2 regions of the Clostridium septicum genome follow, and region 2 is predicted to be linked to the other one. Evidence: a T-box and tRNA genes for the amino acid it is inferred to sense, from the RefSeq annotation. Region 2 holds a T-box; the other holds one or more tRNA genes.
The links. A T-box is a leader RNA that pairs with one kind of tRNA and senses whether it is charged. The one in region 2 lies ahead of metG (methionine--tRNA ligase), so its partner is inferred to be a tRNA-Met.
Positions count from the first base shown of each region.

Region 1 (12,104 bases), 210 kb from region 2:
TTCCTCCTACTATTACAGCATCTACAACTTCTCCTGATAATGCTTTTATAGGTTGACATTTTCCATGCTCATGTTCTAAATCTCCATTATCTACAGTTGAAACTTCATCTTTTTCTAAATCACATATTACAAATAGTGGAGCTGATCCAAAGTGTCCGTATGGTACACTCTCCATTCCTTCATTTGATTTAACTGGGAAACAAATTCTCATATCTAATCCTCCTCTAATAAATTTTTACAACAAACCTTCTTAGATTTGCAATTATTTTTACATTTTAAAATGTTAAAATCATTAATATTTAATTTATTATTAATTGAGCTTATATCATCATTTATTAATAAGCTCATAAAATCTATAGCATCTTCTAAAACACTTTTATTTAAGTCATAAATAACATAATAGCCCTTTTTATATCCTGTTATCAAATTAACATCTTTTAATATCTTTATATGTTGAGAAACTGCCGCTTCTGATATATTTAAATGTCTTGCAATACCTTTTGCACATATATTTTTTTTAGATAACAATACTAATATTTTTATTCTTGTTTCATCTCCAACTGCTTTAAAAACTTTAACTTTTTCTTTCATACTTATCCCCTGTTTTAATTAAGTATTTGCTTAATTAAATTATAATACTCTTAATTAAATTTAACAAGTATATTTATAAATAAAAAAAATAATTAAGTCTACAAAAATAGACTTAATTATCTTCATTCTAATTTTCTTTATTGTTATTATCATTTTTCTTTTTATAATATATAACCCCACCACCTATAGCTATTATTACTATTACTCCAATTGCTATAGTTACACCTGTTGATTTTTCTGCCTTTTCTACAGATGAGTCTTTATCAGATTCAGATAACTTATCAAATCCTATTTGTGAAGTTGTTTTATCATTTGTTAAAGTATCTTTATACATTATATAATAAGCTGAGGCTGACCAGCTAAAATTCTTAGTATGTAATCCTTCTCCTGTTTCTGGATTATAATTTTCTCTTATAGGTCCATCACTAATTAACCCTTCTGCATTATCAAATAATTTCTTGGATAAAGTTAATGCATCATCATAATAACCATAATTTTGAAGAGCTTCTACACCATATAGAGCCTGATCTAACCAAACAGGTCCTCTCCAATATTTATTAGGATCAAACTTAGGGTTATCTTTTGAAGCTGTTGGTAATGGAACAAAGGTATTAAACATTTCAGGATCCATCATAGCTTTTCTAACACCTTCAGCTTCTTCTTTTGTTGCCATCTTAGCCCATAGAGGTATCCAACCTTCAGTTCCCTTTCCTCTATTTACAAGAAGCTTCTTTTCACTACCATTATCGTTTATTTGTAAATCATAGAAGAATCCGGTTTCTTTATCATACATATTTTTACTTACATAATCTTTAAGATCTTTAGCTTCCTTTTCATATTTTTTAGAGTCTTTATCTTTTCCTAACTCATCTGCCATTGATTTTAGAAATCCTTTTTCTGCATAAAGATATGCATTTAAATCAACTGATTCTTGATTAATAGAATATCCAACTAGTTTTCCATCTTTATCTTTATTTTCAAAGACTTTAACACCTATATCACCTTCTCCATAACCTTCTTCATCGAATCTAGTAGCATTATCCATTCCACTTTCCCATGCCGCAGCTAATATTCTTTCTTCATCGCTATTATTTAAGTCATGTACCATTCCTCCATATTCAACTACGCCATTCTTATCATGGTCTCTATTTCTATACCACCACTCATGATATGCTACTAATTTAGGATACATCTCATTTAAAAATTCTTTATCTCCCGTAGATTTATATACATTCCAGACTGACCAAGCTGCTAAAGCAGGCTTTGAATTTCTTTCATTCCAATTTCCGCCTTCACCGCCTCTTGCTTCATCTTGATTGTAAAATATAGCATCAATTATAGCTCCTTCATCTTCAGGTCTTATTGAATCCCCTTTTTGTATTTGATAATCAAATAGTGCTTTTATATTATTTTTAGCTAGTTCACCATCAAATTGTGCTGTTGCAACTGCTTGTTTCCATGAATCCCATGCCCAAAATCCAACAAACCATTTATATGATAGTGATGGGATTACTCCATCATGCTTAAGAGCCCCTGCTGCACTTCTCCAGTTAGTCATTAAAGTAATCATTGATTTTACTGCTGCATTTTTATATTTTTCGTCTGTTGTTTTTGTTTCATCCTTAAATGTTTGATTTATATATCCTTGCCAACGAGTTTCGTTATCTGCAAATTGCTTATCTGTATCTGTAAAAATATCTTTTACTTTATCTTTTTCTTTATTTAACTCATCACTTGTAAAAGTGTAACTTTCTGCAGTATATGTTTTAAAATTTTGTTTACTTGGTATCTTAACTACATCATTTAAAATAGTTTTATATGTATTTTCATCTACTGTTGTACTAGTATTCCCCTCATACTTTACTACAAATTTAGTTTGATCATTTGAGAAGAAGGACCAAGTTGATCTTATATTTGAAAAATTCACTTGAACGCCTTCACTATTCGCCTCTAATGTTTGATTTAAATCATAGACTTTATTTCCTTCATCATCTTTCTTTAATGCATAAGGTGATTTATTAAATATATTACCAGTCCATTCAAGCTTTAAGTTAAGTTCTTTATCAGTATTATTAACTATTTCAGTTCTTACTAATGCAGTTCTATTTGTTGCAAATATTAAATCTAAGTTAAGAGTTAAATCTGTTAATTCATATTTTTGAACTAATTTTCCTGGATAAAAATCAAAAGAAGTTTTAGCTGATGTTAGATCATATGGTGCATTTGTATTAGCATCTATTATTTTAATTTTACTAATACTATCAGACATATTTATAGGATATTCTTCTCCTACTATTAACGGACCTGTAAAACCTCCATATAAATTAGTATCCCCTGACTTAGGCAAGTAATAAGCATGCCATGCCCCCATATCAGAAAAAGGATTATCAACATTGGTTGAATAATCATCATTTAGATCAATTTGGGGACTTCCAGTTACATCAAGTACATTTTTAAAATCTGCTATTTGAGCTCTTTTATCTTCTGCTAGTACATTAACAAAACTAAAGTTACCAAATAATGCTGTTGTTACAATAGCTGTCGCTACTATTTTTTGTATATTTTTTATAGCCATCTTAACATTTCTCCTTTTCAAAGTTGTATTACTAATAATAAGTCACATAGTAAATGTTAAAATCCACCACCACTTTACTTATTTTCTCAGTACATTTTTTAGTATGTTAAGATTTCATTTAATTTATTCTATTAATGAACTACGTAAAATTCTCTAATTTTATTATTTTGTCATTAAAATAGCACCCTACAATAAGGTGCTATCTTAAAAGTTTTATTTCTCAAATATTTACAAGATTTAGCACCACACATATACAGTAGGTTGCTAGATTTCTTAGGGCCAGTCCCTCCACAATTCTTAATAAAAGTCTAATTCCCAATTAAATTATATTTTCATTATACACTATACTATAATTCTTTTAACTATTTTTACCATTACATATTAATTATTCTATCTTCTGTAATAATATAATTTACATTAATATCATATTCGTCAACATCTATAGAATTCTTTATTTGAAGTTCATAGGCTAAAGCAACTCTATTACTATTTAATTTTATTTCAGATAAATATCTATCATAGTATCCTCCTCCATATCCTATACGATTTCCTTTAAGATCAAATACTACTCCTGGAACTATTATTAAATCTAATTTATCTTTTTCTATACTTCCTTCAAATGAATTTGGTTCTAATATTCCATAATTATCTTCCATAAGATTATTTAAAGAAGTAATCTGAACTGCCTTCATTTCCTTAATTTCTTTAATTATTTTAGGAACAAATATTTTCTTTCTATCTTTTATAGCTATATTTATAAATTCTTTTGTATTTATCTCACTACCATAATTTATATATACAAAAATATTATTACTATTCTTATATAATTCACTATCTAAAAGTGCCCTTAATATTTTATTATCTTTTTTACATTTTTCTTCCTTACTTAAATCATTTCTAAATTCCAGTACTCTATTTCTTAATTCTTTTTTCTTCATCCATTAACACCTCTTTATATAAATGAATTCGTCATACCTACTTTATTATTAATATAAATTTATATTTCACCAAAATCAATTTACGTTATATTCATATAATTTCACTCTAATAATATTTTATCATATGAAATTTATAGATATCTTAATTTTTATTCTATTTATCTTAATTTAGTATAACTTTTAGCTTGTATAATTATCAATATATATGACATATATATAATATATTAAATATATGTCATATAAGAAAAATATATTTAAATATATTTTTCTTATATATCATTGACTTAATAGAATATTAATACTATACTTAGAGAATACTATAATTAATATATATCGCGGGGTGGAGCAGTTGGCAGCTCGTTGGGCTCATAACCCAAAGGTCGTAGGTTCAAGTCCTGCCCCCGCAACCATATTTCCCATAATGCCGCGGGATGGAGCAGTTGGCAGCTCGTCGGGCTCATAACCCGAAGGTCGTAGGTTCAAGTCCTGCTCCCGCAACCAAAAAAAGAACTATACAAAATGTATAGTTCTTCAGTTTGTTGAAAAACCTCTGTTAAAAAACAGAGGGTTTTTCTATTATTAATTATGAATAAAACTTATATTTAAAATATCATCCAAAATAATACGAATAAAATCTAAAAGTAGCAAAGATAGTCTTGTTGCTATCTTTTTCATATTCTGCACTGCTGCAGTTAGTAGGCATTGCTCGGATACTTTTTCGCGTCCGCGGAAGCGAGCATAGCGAAGCCCATGCAAATTTTTTGAATCTGCGAAGCTTCGCTCAACTGTTTCTTTTCTTCTATTGTAAATTCCCTTTCCTTTTTCAGTTTTAAGAAAGTTCTTATTATCATCTTTATGATTTTCCCAAACATGTCGTCTAATTGTTTTATATTTAGCTTTTTCTCCAAGACACTTATCTTTATGAGGGCAATACATACAAATTTCTTCAAAACATCTATATTCTCTATAGCCTTCGCGAGTCGTAGTTTTATATATTAACGCAACATTATTGGGGCAAATATAGATATCTTTATCATAGTCATAAATATATTTATTCTTAGTATACATTCCTTTTTTATGAGGAGAACGTCTATATGCAACTACTGGTGTTATATCTCTATCTACAATCCCCTTGAAAATAGGATTACTTGAATATCCTGCATCTAAACCAAGATATTTTGGCTTTATACTAAATACTTCTTTAATTCTATCTATTCTATTTAGTATTGGCTCGCTATCGCTGACATTACCAGGGGTAACATGTACATCCATAATAATATTATTTTTACTATCTACAGTTCTATGATCTAAATAAAAGAATCCTTCTGGTTTATTATCTCTCATCATATATCCACTATCAGGATCTGTAGTACTTTTCTTAATTTGCTTTGTTTCTTCTTTTTCTTTTCTTGGTTTTAAAGGTTTTTTATTATGATTTTCTCTATCTAAATTCACATCAATATCTAGTTGTTCTATATACTCTTTAGGTGTTACTTGTACTTCAATTTTTTCAAACTTACGCTTATTAGCATTAGCTTTTATATGTGTTGAATCAGAGTAAAGAATCTTACCACCAACTAATCCTTTTTCCATAGCTTGAAGAACTATATTATCAAATATTTTTTGTGGAATATCAGTACCTTTAAATCTTCTAATTCTATTTTGACTTATTGTAGATGAATCTGGAATTTTTTCAGTAATTGAATAACCTAAAAACCATCTATATGCTAAGTTTACTTCTATGTCTTTAACTAGTTGCCTTTCGGAGCGGATGCCATAAAGATATCCTATAAATAACATTTTAAATAGTACTACTGGATCAACAGCTGGTCGACCATTTGTATGGCAATACAAATCATTAGTTAACTCTCTAATAAATGAAAAATCTATGTATTTATCAATTTTTCTTAATAAATGGTCTTTCGGAACTAATTGTTCTAGCATAACCACTTCCATTTCATTTTGCGCTTGTCTTCTTTCGTTTATCATCACCAAAACCCCTATGTAATAAATTAATATATTTTAAATTATATTACATATTTGTATAAAATTAAAGACTGCTGACACTTTGTCAGCAGTCTGAAGAACTATACAAAATGTATAGTTCTTTTTATATTAATATCCTACTTCATCCCCTACTACTATTACAGTAAATCTACCTGGGAATTTTGCTCCATTATTTACTACTGATAAATAGTTACATACTCTTCCCTTTACAAAACAATCCTCACATATTCCACTTTCAGCACATGGAGTCTTATGATTTATTCTTTTTGCGTTCATTATAGCAACCTTTTTTATTCTAGCTAATGCTTCATCCATATCTTTAACCATCTTATTTGCACCAATAACTACTATTACCTTTTTAGGTCCAAATATCATACCTGCTGCTCTATTACCTGAACAATCCATATTAACAAGTTCTCCAGCTTCTGTTACTGCATTAGTACTAGTTATTAAATAATCAGCTACCATTGATTGTCTCATAATTTCTACAATTTCTACAAAAGGTAGATCTTGATATCTATCATAAAATTTATAATTTCCATTTCTTATAGTATTAACTAAATCCATTTCATTTAAAGTTACCGATCCACCTAATGCAATACTTGATCCTTCTGGAACTAATTCTAAAACCTTTTCTTTTGCCTCCATTACATTATCTACATATATAGCATTATATTTTCTTTCATTTAATATATCTACTAACTTCTTTCCATCGCATTCAAGTTTCCACTTTTTAACCTTGTCCATTTTAAAATTACCCCTTTTCCTAAAAATCATTATTGTTATTATAATATTAACATATTTCTTTCAAGTTAGTAAACCGGTTTTTAAAATTAGTTAATAATTTTCAAATAATTAAATACTTTTGAATAATTTTTTTTCCTTTGCCCAATTATAAGTATATATAATTATATAATAGGTGGGCTTATGAAGAAAAAATTTAATTTCTTAATTTTAACATTAATATTATTCATATTTTTACCATCAAATTTCATTAATGCTAATTCATTAGAAAATAATACTGAACCGAAATATATTATTTATATTGATGTTAACTCTTTTACCTTGAACCTAATTGATAAACAAACTAAAAAAATTGTTAAAACATATCCTGTGGCAGTTGGAAAACCTAAAACACCCTCTCCTATAGGAACATGGCAAATAACAAGCAAAGCCCTTATGAAAGATGCTTATGGAGGGTATTGGATGGGATTAAATGCACCATGGGATACTTTTGGAATTCATGGAACAAATAGACCTGATTCTATTGGTACTATGGCTTCTGGTGGATGTATTAGAATGTATAATCACAACGTTAAAGAATTATTTAATTTAGTTGAATATGGAACTTCAGTAGTCATTAGTGGAGGACCAAATTGGAGATTTTCTCAATATAATAGAGTTATAAAACCTAATGATAAAGGTACAGATGTTTATTTAGTTCAAGTGAAACTTAAAGCTCTTGGCTACTTTCCTTATGATGTTAATGGCATTTATGAACTTTCACTAGAAAATGCTGTGCTTCAATATAGGTCAGAACATCATTTGTCAGAAACAAAAGAAATAGATGGTGAATTTTTAGATTCAATTGGTTTATGGAAATTTGAATAGAAAAAGAGTGCTTTCGCACTCCTTTTCTATTTAAAGAATCTTTTATTTTTTTCTAAAATAAACTTTGCTACTCCATCATCATTATTACTACTTATTACCGCTGTTGCTATTTTCTTTAAACTTTCTGTTGCATTTTCTGTTGCATAACATTCATCAGAAATTTTAAACATTGGAATATCATTAACATTATCACCAAAAGTTATAAGTCTATCTGAATCTACATAATTGGATAGTAAATTTATTGCATTTGCCTTAGAAGCTTCTGAACTATATGCTTCTAAGAAATATCCATCTCCATAAATATCTCTATAATAATCTACAGTAATTCCTTCTATGATTTTAAGTTTATCATATATAGGCTTAACAATTTCTAATTTATCAAAAATTATAAAATTTATAATTTCTGATCCTTCACTTGCCTTATAATAATCCGCTACCTTAATAAAGGTTTTTAAAGGCTTATTACATCTTTCATCATAAAAATTTTCTTCCATACTACAGGTAAAATCCTTATGGTACACCCATAAATGATTATCTTTTATTGCATAAACAAAGCAATTTTTCTTATGTTCCTTAAAAATATCTAATACCTTTATAACTGATGAGTCCTTAATTTTTTTAATATCAATATATTTATTTTCATTTATATCGTATATTAACACACCATTCATCATTGCAACTGGTAACGTAATATGTATTCCTTTTAAAATATCTACTGCTGTGGCGGGTGTCCTTGCTGTAGCTACAGTAAACTGAAGTCCTTTGTTTATTAGTCTATTTAGTTTATCTTTAGAAAAATTACTTATTTCTTTATCACTATTTAATAGTGTACCATCTAAATCTGAAACATATAAATCCATCTTATATCCTCTTCTTCTATAGTTTTAATTTATTATATATTTAAATATTTTTTATTGTTACTATTTTAAGTTTTTAAAATCTAATTAACTCATATAATTTTATACTAGTTTTATTTATGTATACTCTAGTATAATATACTTTAATCATAAATAAAAATATTATATTAAGGAGAGTATTATGGAATCTGCTAAATATTATATAAAAAAATTAGGCTTAATTCCCCATGTTGAGGGTGGCTATTTTAAAGAATCTTTTCTATCCACTGAAAGTATTAATCAAAATTCTAATGAATATAGATGTTTATGGAGTAGTATTTATTTTCTTTTAGAAACTGGTGAAGTTTCTAATTTTCATAGACTAACTTCAGATGAAATGTGGTATTATCATGCCGGCTCTTCATTAACAATTTATATGATTTCACCAAATGGTGAACTTATTACTAAAAATTTAGGACTTAATATAGATAAAGGTGAATCACCCCAAGTATTAGTTCCTAAAAATTATATCTTTGGTTCTGCAATGAATAATGAAGGTTTTTCACTTGTTGGTTGTATGGTTTCACCTGGATTTGACTTTAAAGACTTTGAATTATTTGAAAGAAATGATCTATTAGAAAAATATCCTGAACACGAAGATATAATAGTTAAACTTACTAGAAATTAAAATTTAAGGCTGTTAACAAATAAGTTAACAGCCCACATTATTATTTTATATTTTTTAGAATCTCAATAACTTCTGGCATTTTTTCCTGCACTTTAGCTAAATCCTCTTCTGCTTCAGCGTATATCTCATTATATATCTCTCCTGGATCACTACTATACAATTGATTACTATAACAAGGATAACAAGGTAATACATTATCTGTTCTCCATACCTCACACCCTTGATAAGGATTAGCTGTTCCAATATATAAGTCATTACACTTATCTACATATAATATTCTTCCACCATAATTATATCTATTACAAAGTCCCTTTCTTATTGCTAAATCAAAATGAATTCCATCATCAGATACATACAAATTAAATCCAAATGGATAATTCTTTTCATTTAAAATCCTTACTGCCAATTCAAATATTCTTATTAATGCTTCTACAATTACTATCCCTAGTTCTGCTTCTAATAAATCTCGATTAGCTAAAATTAGATCTAGTATAAGTTCTACATTAGTTGCACTATCAAAAGTACTTACTAATAATTTCCCTTTATACTCCTGTATTTGCCAAGCATATACATTAAATGGATTATCAAATCCTGATCCTAATCCTGATAAACTCTTACCTCTATGCCCAATAGGATTTGTCTTAATTAATGCTGGACCACCTACAACTAATCTCCAGTTATCTCTTTTATCTATTCGTATAATGTCACAACCAAAAGGTATAATCCATGATAATGGTAATAATTTTGATGCACTTACATATAAATGTTGTCCAAATACACCTATACTCAATGTGAAAGTATTAGCTGCATCTCCAAATCCTTTATCAACTATACAAACCCATTCATTAGGTTTTGGATCTCTATTTCTTGATCTCCAAACTTGGACTCCATCTTCACTTGAAGTAGCAACATAAACCCTATTATTGAAAACTTCCATATTGGTTATCGCACCTTTTGGATTATTAGCACCACTACCTATAACTGATTCCCAAGAATAAAATTCCGGCTCTCTACTAGCATATAATAATGGAGTTTCATCTAAATTAAATTCATTTATTGTTGCTACATAAACTTTTCTTCTGTGAATAACCATTGCTCTTGACGAAGTTCCTTCTAGACCTTCATTATTAACATATTCCCAATCCACTCCATTTGTAGTTTTTAATATTTTTATTTCATCTCCAAAAGCTGCTGCATATAAACAAGGGTTTCCCCCAAAAGGTCTATTTGATATCATAAACCTAAATCCTTGAATTCCTGATCCTGTTTCTGCTTTAAATACTCTTTTCCATGGTAAAGAGCCATCTTTTTTATATCTCCATATTTCTCCTAAATTATCTTCTGAGTTTGGTTTTATTGATATAGGAAAATTAATATCATTAGGATCTACTCCAAAATTTGTAGCCATTGCCTTAATTATAGATACTACTATATTTCTTCCAGTACCAACATAAATATATTCACCTAATTCTCCCATAGACCAAGCATAATTATTTTGTCTTGCATTAAGAAGATCTTTGAAATCAAAACCATTTGTAGGTGTTAATTTTTTATAATCCCCCATAAAATCTACTCTCCTTTTCTTTAGTTTAAATGGATTATATTTTTTAAATTTAATTCTATATTACTTAATATATGTTTCGTTATAAATATATGTTAATAAAAAAGACCAGATAACTTTATTTGTTATCTGATCTTTATATTTATACCTTTTTATTATCAGTATATTTTCTATTGTTTTTTTCCTTATTAATAAGATTTTTAATTAGATTACTTTTCTTCTGTTCTTGCTTAGTATTAATTATTTCTTTCATCATAATAGCCAACCCCCAATGTTTTTATAATTATACTATTTAACTTTAGATTATTCTAAGTCTAATTTCCTCTAAAATTTAGCTATTTTACTTAATATTACTCAAAAAAATAAATAGAATTACTATTCTATATTTAATCTTAAAATCTCATTACTTCTCTTCTATATCTATATGAAAATCATTGTACAAAGCATAAAAAACTAAATTAATAAGGATAATATGGATATGGATAAGGATATGGATAAAGTGGAAGAATATAAGGATATCTTAATAATTCTAATCTATTTATTCTATTTATAGGAAATCTTCTTCTTCTAAAACGTCTAAACCTGTTAGGTCTATTAAATCCCATAGGTTGTTGGCGAGTCATATTATCTCCATTTCCTCCAATTATCACATCTTCACCAACTAACATTATAATGTCATCATCAGCTAATCCTTCAATAATTCCATCTAATGTACTTCCATCATTCATTGTTAAAACAGCATGATAAGATGAATACTCCTTACATTCTTCCTTCATTGAATTTAAATCTCTATAACAGCCAACTACTTCTAAAGACATATAAGCACCTCCTTTTAATTACTATGATATTCATATATAGAATAATGGTTCCATATTAATAATCTAGTTTTCTTTAAATTTGAAGTGTTTTATTTCTTATGCCTTTATGCAATAATAAAAATATATAATATATATGGAGATGATTTCATGAATAATAAAATAGAAGAATTATCAAGAATATTAAAAGAAAGTAACAACATAGTATTCTTTGGTGGTGCTGGTTGTAGTTGTGAAAGTGGTATACCCGATTTTAGAAGTTCCAATGGCTTATTTAATGAAAAGTTAAATACTAAATTTACTCCTGAACAATTAGTATCTCATAGTTTCTATATACGATATCCAAAAGAGTTTTTTAACTTTTATAAATCTAAACTTATATATCCAACTGCTAAACCTAACGGAACCCATTTTACTTTAGCTAAGCTTGAAGAAATGGGGAAATTAAAAGCTGTTATAACGCAAAACATAGATGGACTTCA
Region 1 is NZ_CP023671.1:2,080,769-2,092,872, reverse strand. Features, by position in the region: gene CP523_RS09470 (NifB/NifX family molybdenum-iron cluster-binding protein) at 1-211, opposite strand, end outside; gene CP523_RS09465 (metalloregulator ArsR/SmtB family transcription factor) at 214-591, opposite strand; gene CP523_RS09460 (MGH1-like glycoside hydrolase domain-containing protein) at 719-3,166, opposite strand; SAM riboswitch class I at 3,377-3,473, opposite strand; gene CP523_RS09455 (5-formyltetrahydrofolate cyclo-ligase) at 3,541-4,104, opposite strand; tRNA gene CP523_RS09450 (tRNA-Met) at 4,439-4,514, shown strand; tRNA gene CP523_RS09445 (tRNA-Met) at 4,530-4,605, shown strand; partial or broken gene CP523_RS09440 (IS1182 family transposase) at 4,753-6,093, opposite strand; gene CP523_RS09435 (lactate utilization protein) at 6,220-6,858, opposite strand; gene CP523_RS09430 (L,D-transpeptidase family protein) at 7,039-7,722, shown strand; gene CP523_RS09425 (HAD family hydrolase) at 7,749-8,582, opposite strand; gene CP523_RS09420 (cupin domain-containing protein) at 8,758-9,246, shown strand; gene CP523_RS09415 (hypothetical protein) at 9,287-10,810, opposite strand; gene CP523_RS09410 (hypothetical protein) at 11,266-11,625, opposite strand; gene CP523_RS09405 (NAD-dependent protein deacylase) at 11,773-12,104, shown strand, end outside.
Region 1: it has a tRNA-Met gene. The T-box ahead of metG (methionine--tRNA ligase) is inferred to sense a tRNA for this amino acid. The anticodon was not compared.

Region 2 (12,104 bases):
TGTTAACTGGAGCTATATTTGGTGACCACTGTTCGCCTATATCAGATACAACAATATTATCCTCTATGGGATCTGGGTGTAATCATATAGATCACGTTAAAACTCAAATGCCATATGCATTATTTGTTGCAGTTATTACAATAGTATTTGGGTATATACCGGCAGGATTCGGTTTAGCATGGTATATAGTTTTACCAATAGCTTTATTAGCAGTATATATAGGAGTTCAGATATTAGGAAAAAAAGTAGATTCTGTAACAAATAAACAATTATTATAAAAATTAGTTTTGAAAAGCTAGAATATTTATTCTAGCTTTTTTATTTTAATAGATAATTAATAGATAAAAATAGTTGAATATTCGTAATATATTGTATAATCTATATAGATATAAGAAGAAAGGGGTAAAAAGAAATGAGTAAAATTGATAATTTAAGAGAAATAATGAAAAAGAATGATATACATCACTACATAATTCCAAGCAGTGATCCACATCAGAGTGAGTATGTTGCAGATTATTATAAAGGTAGAGCGTATGTTTCTGGTTTTACAGGATCAGCTGGAACAATAGTAGTATCATTAAATACAGCTAATTTATGGACGGATGGAAGATATTTTATACAAGCAGCCAGGGAGTTAAATAATAGTGGGATTGATTTAATGAAAATGAGAACTCCAGGTTACCCAAATGTTGAAGAGTGGATAAAAAGTAATGTTAAAGAAGGGGAGACTTTAGGATTTGATGGAAGATGTTATTCAGCAAATCAATATAAACAAATACTTTCTATAGCAAAATATAATAAATTTAATATAAAAATGGATAAAGATTTATTAGATGATATTTGGACGGAAAGGCCGGAATTGCCTAGCGAAAAAATATTTTTACATGATGTTAAATTTGCAGGGAAAAATGTAAAAGAAAAGCTTTCAGAAGTAAGAAGTGAAATGAATAATTTAAATGTAGAAAGTTATATTATATCATCACTAGATGATATAGCATGGTTATTTAATATAAGAGGAAATGATATAAAATTTAATCCAGTTGTACTTTCATATGCATTAATTACAATGAATTCAGCTAAATTATATATTGATATGAAAAAAGTAGATAATAAAGTATTAGGGGAGTTAAAAAAGCATGGTGTAGAAATATTAGAATATAATAATATATATAAAGATATTCTAAATATAAATGAATCAATATTAATAGATCCTGCAAAAGTTAATGCTAATATATATTCCCTTATCAAGAAAGAAGTAAAGATAATAGAAGGTTTAAATATAACAACAAAATTAAAAGCTATAAAAAATGAAACTGAGATAGCTAATTTAGAAGTATGCCAAGTTAGAGATGGCGTTGCCATGGTTAAGTTTATAAAGTGGCTTAAGGAATCAGTTGGAAAAGATGAGGTTACTGAGATATTAGCTAGTGAGAAGTTAAAAGAATTTAGAGCTATGGGTGAAAACTTCAAGGGAGAAAGTTTTGGAACTATAGCTGGATATAAAGATCACGCAGCTATGATGCATTATTCAGCAACAGAAAAAACACAATATAAACTAAAACCAGAAGGAATGTTCCTTGTAGATTCAGGTGGACAATATCTTGATGGAACTACTGATATTACGAGAACCTTTATATTAGGGCAATTAACAGAAGAGGAAAAAAGAGATTTTACATTAGTTCTTAGAGGCCATATAAATTTATTAACAGCTAAATTTCTAAAAGGAACAACTGGTATGAATTTAGATATCTTAGCTAGAAGACCTTTATGGGACTATGGAATAGATTATAAATGTGGTACAGGACATGGTGTAGGATTTTTCTTAAATGTACATGAGGGACCACAAGGTTTTAGACAAGAAGGAAATACTACAGTTTTAGAACCTGGAATGATAATAACAAATGAGCCAGGAATTTATAAAGAAGGAAAGTATGGAATAAGAACTGAAAATACATTGTTAGTAGTTAAAGATATTGTAAGTGAAGAATCAGGTGAATTTTATAGCTTTAAGACAATTTCATATTGTCCAATAGATTTAGATGGTGTAGAAGTGAGGTTATTAACTAATAAAGAAAGAAATTGGTTAAACGAATACCATAGTATAGTATTTGAAAAGCTTAGCCCTTATTTAAATGAAAGTGAAAAAGAATTTTTAAAACATGAAACAAGAGCTATATAAGTAAAAAAGAGATAGAAAATTTAAGTTTTCTATCTTTTTTAAGCAATCTTTCTTTTAGAAAAATCTTTTTTTACTAAGTTCATGCTTTTCTTTAGGTGGAGTTATATATTTATTAACAAGTATAGATATAATTACACCACATAAAGTTTCGAATGTTCTATTAAGTGCATAAAATAAAGGGTCTCCGAAAGCATGAATAGTTGTAACCCCTAGGAAGGCGATACATGCAACATTAATTGCCCCAGGTTTTTTAACTATATTACAAGTTGATATCACTACTATTATACCTAATGCAATAATTAAATAAATTAAAAGTTTAGATATAAATGATGATGAAGTGTTAAAGTGTATAAATCTACATAAAATCATAAAAACAAGTCCTATTATCGCCCCCATAATAGTTCCTAATGCTCTATTAATTCCCATTTTTATTGAACTTGATACAGTGTCTTGTAAGCATATTATTGCAGTTAAACAAGCAAAAAATGGTTCATTAGGTAATAGAACTAAGCATAAAAAAACTGATATTGCAGATTTAATGGTTCTAAATCCAACTTTAGGTATAGCAAACTGCATTAAATAGAGCCTCCTAATTATTTAATGTTTTATCTATAGTTAAAACTACTTAGAGTTATTATTTTCACCTTCATTTGAAGGATTATTTTTATTATTAGTATCCACCAATTTTTTTTCAGGAGGATTAATATATTTGTTAACAAGAACTGCAACAAGTATACCTAATGCAGTTTCTATAGTTCTTCTAGAAGCGTAAAATAAAGGATTACTAGTTTCAGGAGCAATCATTATCGCTATAAGAACTATACAAGATATGGTACAAGAAGCAGGTTTTTTTATTAAATTACATGTGTATATTACAAATATAATTCCAAATGCTGTTATAAGTGGAATTATTACTTCAAAGTTAAAATATCTTGTAAAAGATAAAAGAATAACTCCAGTGACTCCACCTAGTAATGTACCTATTAATCTATTTATACCTGACTTTACAGAATTTTCTACTGTGCCTTGCATGCAAATAACAGAAGCTATTGCTGAATAAAAAGGATCGGCTCTGAAAAGAATTAAGCATATGCATACAGATATGGCTGTTTTTAAATTTCTAGATCCAATACGTGGTAATTCCAAATTTTTCATAAATATCCACTCCTATATTAAAGGGTCTATATTATACAATATATAATACAATGAACTTAGCATTTTGTATACAAATAAAAACTTAAGAATTTATTGAATAACAAAAGATGAAATTGTTTTTATATATGATAAAATTTAGATAAAAAGAATTTTAAGGAGAGTAAATATGAATTTATGGATAGCATTATTAATAATAGAGATTATACCTATTTTAATGTGGATAGTAGGAGGAGTATGTGAAAACAAGGCTCTAAATTTTAAAAACCAAGGAATAGGGTATAGAAGTAAGTTTTCAGGTAAAAATAAGTATACATGGGAATATGCAAATAAAATGGTGGCTAAAGTTGCCGGAGGCGTTGGAACACTATTATTTATAATTAATGCTATTATAATAATGATGTTTGGATTAGCTACATTAATAATACTTTTAGCAATTAATTTATTATGTGGATTTTTAGCGATATTAATAGTAGAGAAATCTTTAAAAAAGAAATTCGATTCAAGTGGAAAAATTAAAAATAATTGACAGTAATTTGATTATAGAATATCATAGTATTAAAATGAAAAATGCATTGAAAAGAAGAGTAACAAAGGGGAAGGTCTAAAGAGAGCTAGGGTAGCTGGAAACTAGTGTCAATAAGCTTTGCGAAGATGGTCTTAGAGCATACTTTCTGAGTCAATATTTATTTGATTAGGAAGGTACGGTAGCAACCGTTATATTGCAAGGTGATAATAGTCACCTAGAGAGATATTTACTGTGAAGTAAATATAAAGTAGAGTGGTAACGCGTATATTACGTCTCTATATAGGGTTAATGCCTATATAGGGACTTTTTTTTATAAATTTTTTAATAATTTGAAGATAAGATTAATATTTAAAATCAAGGGAGGAATAAATATGTGTAAAAAACCTTATTATATAACTACACCAATTTACTATCCATCAACAAAACTTCATATTGGAAATACTTATACTACAGTAGCAGCAGATGCTTTAGCTAGATATAAGAGATTAACAGGATATGACGTAATGTTCTTAACAGGAACTGATGAACATGGACAAAAAATACAAAGAATAGCAGAAGAAAAGGGTATTACGCCAATAGAACATACAAATGAAATTGTTGCTGGAATAAAAGATCTTTGGAAGATGATGAATATTAGTTATGATAAATTTATAAGAACAACTGATGATTATCATATAAAAGCTGTTCAAGAAATATTTAAGAAATTATATGATAATGGAGATATATATAAGTCTTCATATGAAGGGTTATATTGTACACCTTGTGAGTCATTCTGGACAGAAACTCAATTAGTTAATGGAAACTGCCCAGATTGTGGAAGACCAGTTGAAAAATCAAAAGAAGAAGCTTACTTCTTCAAAATGAGCAAGTATGCAGATAGGCTAATAGAATATATAGAATCTCATTCAGATTTTATACAACCAGAATCAAGAAAAAATGAGATGCTTAATAATTTTTTAAAACCAGGACTTCAAGATCTTTGTGTATCAAGAACTAGTTTTAACTGGGGAGTTCCTGTAACATTTGATGAAGGTCATGTAGTTTATGTATGGATAGATGCACTTTCAAACTATATAACAGCATTGGGATATGGAAGTGACAATAAGGAATTATATGAAAAGTTCTGGCCAGCAGATGTACATTTAATAGGTAAGGATATTTTAAGATTCCATACTATATATTGGCCAATTATGTTAATGGCGCTAGATTTACCATTACCAAAGCAAGTTTTTGGTCATGGGTGGTTACTTGTTGATGGTGGCAAAATGTCAAAATCAAAAGGAAATGTTGTAGATCCAGTAACATTAGTAGAGAATTTTGGTGTTGATGCAGTAAGATATTATTTATTAAGAGAAATACCATTTGGTTCAGATGGACTATTTAATAATGAAATATTCATAAAGAAAATAAATTCAGACCTTTGTAACGACCTAGGAAATTTACTTTCAAGAACAGTTGCAATGGTAGAAAAGTATTTTGATGGAGTTATACCAGCTCCAATAGCAAAAGAAGCTATAGATAATGAGTTAATAAATCTTGCATTAGAAACTCCTAAAAATGTAGATAAAGCTATAGATGAATTAAGAATTCCAGAAGCATTAGAAAATATATTTACATTAATAAGAAGAGCAAATAAGTATATAGATGAAACAACACCTTGGATATTAGCAAAGGATGAGGAAAAGAAAGAAAGATTAGGAACAGTACTATATAATCTATCTGAAAGTTTAAGATTTTCATCAGTGCTTTTATCAGCATTTCTACCAGAAACAAGCATAAAGATAAATGATCAATTAAATACTAAATGTATAGATTGGAATTCATTAGAAAGCTTTGATGGAACCGTTGTAGGAACAGAAGTTAAAAAAGGTGAAAGTCTTTTCCCAAGAATAGATGTAGATAAAAAACTTGCTGAATTAGAAGCATTAAGAGAAGCTCAATTAGCGGAAAATAAGAAAAATGAGAAAAGAGAAATAGTTCCTATAAAAGAAGAAATAACAATAGAAGATTTTGAAAAAATTGATTTAAGAGTAGTAAAAGTATTGGCTTGTGAACCAATAAAGAAAGCTAAGAAATTACTTAAGTTAAAAGTAGATATAAATGGTGAAGAAAGACAGGTAGTTTCAGGAATAGCTCAATATTACAAGCCAGAAGAGTTAGTAGGAAAATATGTTGTTTTAGTGGCTAATTTAAAGCCAGTCACATTAAGAGGCGAATTATCACAAGGTATGATACTAGCAGCATCTACCGATGATGATAGCTTACTAAATGTGGTAAATCCAGGAGAATTACCAACAGGAAGTCAAGTTAGATAATGAAATAAAATTTAGAAAAGAAATTCAGCTAAGGCTGAATTTCTTTTACAAAGTATTATTTTAAACATGTATAGAATCTGTTAAGTTGATATGAAAAAATAGCTTGATTTTTCATAGAATTACTTGCTCTTTGAAAATTATATAAGTTTGAATGTTTTATTGTATGGCAAATAAGCCTACAATAGCATTGATTTTTTGCAGGTTAATCAAAGGTATTAAATTTAATTAAGATGCTGAAAACCAAGAGTTTTTAGCAAAGCTATCGCTGGCGAAGCCGGCAACTTCTGCTGGAGTACAGTTATTTAATGATCCATGTGGTCTAATAAAGTTATAGTGAAAGATAAATAAATATATAAGGTTATTAGCTTTTTGAAAAGAGTTGAATCCTTTCTTGGTTTTATACCAGGCTTTAAATGTTTTATTAAATGATTCAATTAAATTATTATTTGTATCACTAGACATTGGAGCTACAGGAATATGAGTTGTATTGGGCAATAGCGTAGCCACGGCTTCATTATATGAAGGTAATCTATCAGTTATAAAATTAGCTGGTTCACCAAATTTTTTAGCTTCATTTACCAATGCGTATGCTGAATCAGAACTTCTAGATTTAGTTAAATGAAATGCTAAAATAAATCTAGTTTCTGAATCAATAGCTAACCAAAGGTAGTATCTTTCACCATTAATAAATACTACTGTTTCATCAGCGTGCCAATCGTCAGATTGTAAGTTTAAACTAGCTTTAAATTTATCAGCCTTTTGTTTAAAGAAAGGTGCAAATTTATTAGTCCAACTGGCTATCGTGACATGAGATACTTTAATTCCAGAGTTAATCATCAAGAATTGAGAAATGGCTCTTGTTGATGAATTATTTAAAAAATATAGTGTTAATGCAGTTAGTATTACATGTAGCGGAAAACGCATTCCTTTCATTGAAAGGGAACCACTAACTAATTCACTAGAAGCTGTATCAATATTGGTGGTGTGATGTTTTACTATTATGTGATTACACTTCTTGTTATTGCACTTATAGCGATTGTAATGTTTATATGCATGATGTAAGTAAGTTCCCTTACCGCATCTAGGACATTTAGGATTATTTAGTTTAGGACGTCCGTCACCGTCGCCTAGGACGAATTGGCGCTTACACTGCTTACATTGATACTTTTGTTTAGCCTGCTTATTCATACCAAACTTATATAGTTTATCAGAATTACAGCGTGGGCATTTTATATTAGTTTTGCTCATTGTTCTTCTCTCCTTTTCGAAGGGGGTATTATTTAGTCTTGCAAACCTATTGTATTTCCTTGGGTTGAGAAGAGCAATGTTCATATAACTTAACAGATCGCATGTATAAAAAGGGGGGATTTTATGAATGTTATTATAGGTAATGCGTGGCCATATGCTAATGGACCACTTCATTTAGGAAGAATAGCAGTATGGATTCCGGGAGATGTAATAGCTAGATATCATAGATTGATGGGGGATGATGTAATTTTCATTTCAGGAACTGACTGTCATGGTACTCCTGTAACAATGAAGGCTAAGGAAGAAGAGATAACTCCTCTTGAAGCATCTATAAAATATCATGAAGAATTTAAAAAGTGTTTTAGTGGTTTAGGATTTTCTTTTGATATATTTGAGAAGACCCATTCAGAGTATCATGAAGCTAAGGTAAAAGATTTTATTTTAGACTTGTATAATAAGGGTTATATCTATGAAAAAAATGTAGAACAAATATATTGTGAAACTTGTGATAACTTTTTATTAGACAGATATATAGAGGGAAAATGTCCTTACTGTGGGGGAAATGCTTCAGGAGATCAATGTGACGAGTGTTCAGAAATTATAGATTCAGATGATCTTATAGACAAAAAATGTAAAGTTTGCAAAAATAATCCCATAAAAAAAGAAACCAAGCATTTATTTTTTGCTTTATCAAAGTTTGAAAATGATGTTCGAAGACTTTTTATAAGGCAACAGGGATGGAGAGAAAATGCCCAAAAAATAGTAAGTAGATATTTAAACGAAGGACTTAGAGACAGGGCTGTAACAAGAGACTTTAATTGGGGTGTTGATGTTCCATTAAATGGATATGGAGATAAAAAGATATTCGTTTGGATTGAAGCAGTTATGGGATATTTAACAGCTAGTATTAAGTGTTTAGAAAAAAGAGATGAAGACTACTTAGAATATTGGAATGGAGAAGATTCAAGAATTTATTTTGTACATGGTAAAGATAATATTCCTTTCCATACTATTATTTTTCCAGCTATTCTTTCAGGGCTTGGAATAAAAAATATAAATCTTAGAGTGATATCAAGTGAATATTTAAAATTAGAAGGAAAGAATTTTTCAGCAGTTAAAAATTGGGCTATATGGTCAGATTATATAGTAGAAAAGTATAATGTGGATTCTATTAGATATTATTTATTATATAATTCTCCAGAAAGAAGTGATACTGATTTTACTTGGAGAGAATTTATAAATACAATAAATAATGATCTAGTAGGAGCATTGGGGAATTTTGTGAATAGAACACTGTTATTTAGTAAGAGAAATTTTAATTCAAGAATTCCTAAGGGAAATATGCCCCAAAAGTTACAAGAAGATATTTTAAATTTGTATTTTGATGTCGGAGATAAGATTGAAGAGGGAAAGTTTAAAAGTGCCTTAGAGGATATTTTTAACTTTATAAGGAAAGCAAATAAATTGTTTGATGATGAAAAACCTTGGATTTCAATAGAAAAGAACAGAAAAAAATGTGAAGAAACAATTTATATTTGTATTCAAATTATTATTAACTTATCAAATTTATTAGAACCATTTATGCCTTTTACGTGTAAAAAAATAAGAAGTTTTTTAGGTTTAAATGAACCTATTTGGAGTTATGTAGAAAAAAAAGAAGGAATAATAAAGGATATTGAAATATTATTTGAAAGAGTAGATAAAAAAGTAGCAATTGAAGAAGTTAAGAGATTAAAAGAAAAAAAGCTATAAAAAGTGAAAACCCTAGAGTAATAATCAAATTTGGGGACGATTAAACTCTAGGGACCATTCTGTTAAGATGGTTTTAGGGGTAAATAATAATGCTTTAACTACTTTACAATACAAATATAAATGATAAATATGTCATTTATGTGACAAAAAGATAAACAAATTATTAAATATATTTAGTTATAGCATAAAACATATTAAAAGGTTAGTTAGGAGTGATAAAATGGAAAATAAGTATTTAATTTTTGATACACATGCACATTATGATGATGAAGCATTTGATGAAGATCGTGATCTTGTGTTAAGGGAAATAAATAAAAATGGTGTTATAGGAGTTATGAACTGCTCTTCAAGTTATGAAAGTATAGAGAAAACTGATAATTTAACTAAGAAATACGATTTTATTTATGGAGCATTAGGAATTCATCCTGAAAATGCAAATGAATTTAATTCTAAAGTTAAATCTGAAATAATAAATTATATAGAGCAGAATAATAAGATATTAGCTATAGGAGAAATAGGACTAGATTACTATTGGGATGAAAATCCATCTAAAGAAGTACAAAAAGAAGTTTTTAGGGCTCAAATGCAAATGGCGAAGGAATTAAAATTACCAGTTGTTATTCATGATAGGGAAGCACATGGAGATACCCTTGAAATAATAAAAGAATTTCCAGAAGTAAATGGTATTGTTCATTGTTTTTCAGGTAGTGTTGAATTTGCAAAAGAATGTGTAAAATTAGGTTATTATATAGGAATAACAGGGGTTGTAACATTTAAAAATGCTAAAAAAATAGTAGATGTAGTAAAAGAAATTCCTGTTGATAAGTTGTTGGTAGAAACAGACTGTCCTTATATGGCTCCTGTACCTAATAGAGGAAAAAGGAATAAATCAGACTATATAGGATATATAATAGAACAAATAGGAGATATAAAGGAAATTAATCCCAAAAAAGTAAATTTAAAGTTAAATCAAAATTTTAGAGACTTGCTTAAAAATAAAATATAAAGTAAAATTAGAACTATAACACAATATTTACTAAATTTGGAACATAAAGATATATAAGATATTTTTGGAAGAACAAAATCTACTTTAAGATAATAGTTATAATAACTGCTTAAAACTAATGCTATTATTTATTTTTTTTATTTAAATTTAATTTATGCACAGGGTGCATTTTGTAAGCAGTTTAAATAGAGCAAGATGTGTCATATTTGACAAACTATAGCATTTCAATATATAATGCTAAAGACGCTCTTGCCAAAGGAGGTAAAGTAGATGGTAGAAAAATATAAGGAATACCTGAAAAAAAATTTTTCTAACGGTCCAAAGGCAAAAATATTGTTAGGTGTTATAGTTATAGGCATTCTAGCAGTAACGTTCATTAATATGAGAAAGACAGTAACGGTAAGTATAGACGGAAAAGAGGAAACTTTTGTCACATATAAAGGGACTGTTAAAGATGTATTAACTACTAAGGGAGTAGAAATTGCTTCTAAGGATAAAGTTAAACCAGCTTTAGATAGCAAAGTAAAAGAATACACTAATATATCTATTAAAAAAGCTATTCCTGTAGAATTATCTGTAAGTAATAAAAATATTACTATTGATACAGCAGAAGATACTATAGGTGATATGTTAAAAGCAGAAGTAGAAGAACTAAAGAATGAAGGAATAGAATATAAAGAAGGTGTTGATGAAATTACACCTTCAGTTGACACAAAAATTGCAAAGGATCTCAAAATACAAATTGTTAAAGTTCATATAAAGGAAGAAATAGCGAGAGAAGCTATAGCCTTTGATGTTGTAGAAGAGAGTGATGCAAATCTTGATGTTAGCGTAGAGGAAGTAAGACAAGATGGAGCTGCTGGAGAAAAAGAAGTTGCTTATGAAGTAATTTATAAAGATGGCAAAGAGGTATCCAGGAATATAAAAAGCTCTAAAGTTATAACAGAACCCGTTAATAAAATAATTGTACAAGGTACAAGACAGAGTTTTGCTAGTAGAGATGGACAAATATTAGATTATAAAAAGCTAATATACTGTGAATCAACAGCGTATTACGGTGATGGAATAACAGCAACAGGTACTATACCTGTAAGAAATGTAAATGGTCTAAGTACTATATCAGTTGACCCAAGAGTAATTCCTCTAGGATCATTAGTATATGTAGAGGGATATGGAAAAGCTATAGCATCAGATACAGGTGGTGCTATAAAAGGTAATATAATTGATGTTTTCGTGAATTCACACGATGAAGCCTTTAGCTGGTGGGGAAGAAGATATGACGTACCAGTTTATATTTTGGCTTACCCAGGAGAATGGTAAAAAGGTGCTCTTAAGAGCACCTTTTTATTTATTTAATATAAATTTGACATAATATCCATATAAGGATAAATTATAATTAAATAGTAAGATTAAGATGAAGTTATAGTTAGGAAAGGAAGAGAATGTATTGATTAAAGAAGTTATAGTAGTAGAGGGTAGAGATGATATAACTGCAGTAAAACAGGCAGTAGATGCTGAAGTTATAGCTGTAGGTGGATTTGGAATAAATGCGAAAGTAATAGATAGAATAAAAGAGGCACAGAAGAGAAAAGGAGTTATAGTATTAACAGACCCGGATTTTGCAGGTGAAAAAATTAGAAGTATAATTTCTAAAAGAGTAAAAGGAATAAAGCATGCTTATATAGCACAAGAAGATGGAATTAAAGGTGACGATATAGGAGTAGAAAATGCTAAGCCCGAAGTTATAATAGAAGCTTTAAATAGAGCTAAAATATCGGAAGAAGTTATTGAAGAATTTTATACATCTCAAGATATGTTTTATTTTAAATTAACAGGAGATACTAATTCTAAACAAAGAAGAATAATGCTAGGTAAGGAGTTAGGAATTGGTTATGGAAATGCAAATCAAATGTTAACTAGATT
Region 2 is NZ_CP023671.1:1,868,333-1,880,436, forward strand. Features, by position in the region: gene CP523_RS08275 (Na+/H+ antiporter NhaC family protein) at 1-278, shown strand, start outside; gene CP523_RS08280 (aminopeptidase P family protein) at 413-2,179, shown strand; gene CP523_RS08285 (FUSC family protein) at 2,234-2,755, opposite strand; gene CP523_RS08290 (FUSC family protein) at 2,801-3,334, opposite strand; gene CP523_RS08295 (SdpI family protein) at 3,501-3,860, shown strand; T-box leader at 3,898-4,140, shown strand; gene metG (methionine--tRNA ligase) at 4,232-6,175, shown strand; gene CP523_RS08305 (IS6 family transposase) at 6,401-7,423, opposite strand; gene metG (methionine--tRNA ligase) at 7,547-9,175, shown strand; gene CP523_RS08315 (TatD family hydrolase) at 9,396-10,181, shown strand; gene CP523_RS08320 (3D domain-containing protein) at 10,452-11,501, shown strand; gene rnmV (ribonuclease M5) at 11,629-12,104, shown strand, end outside.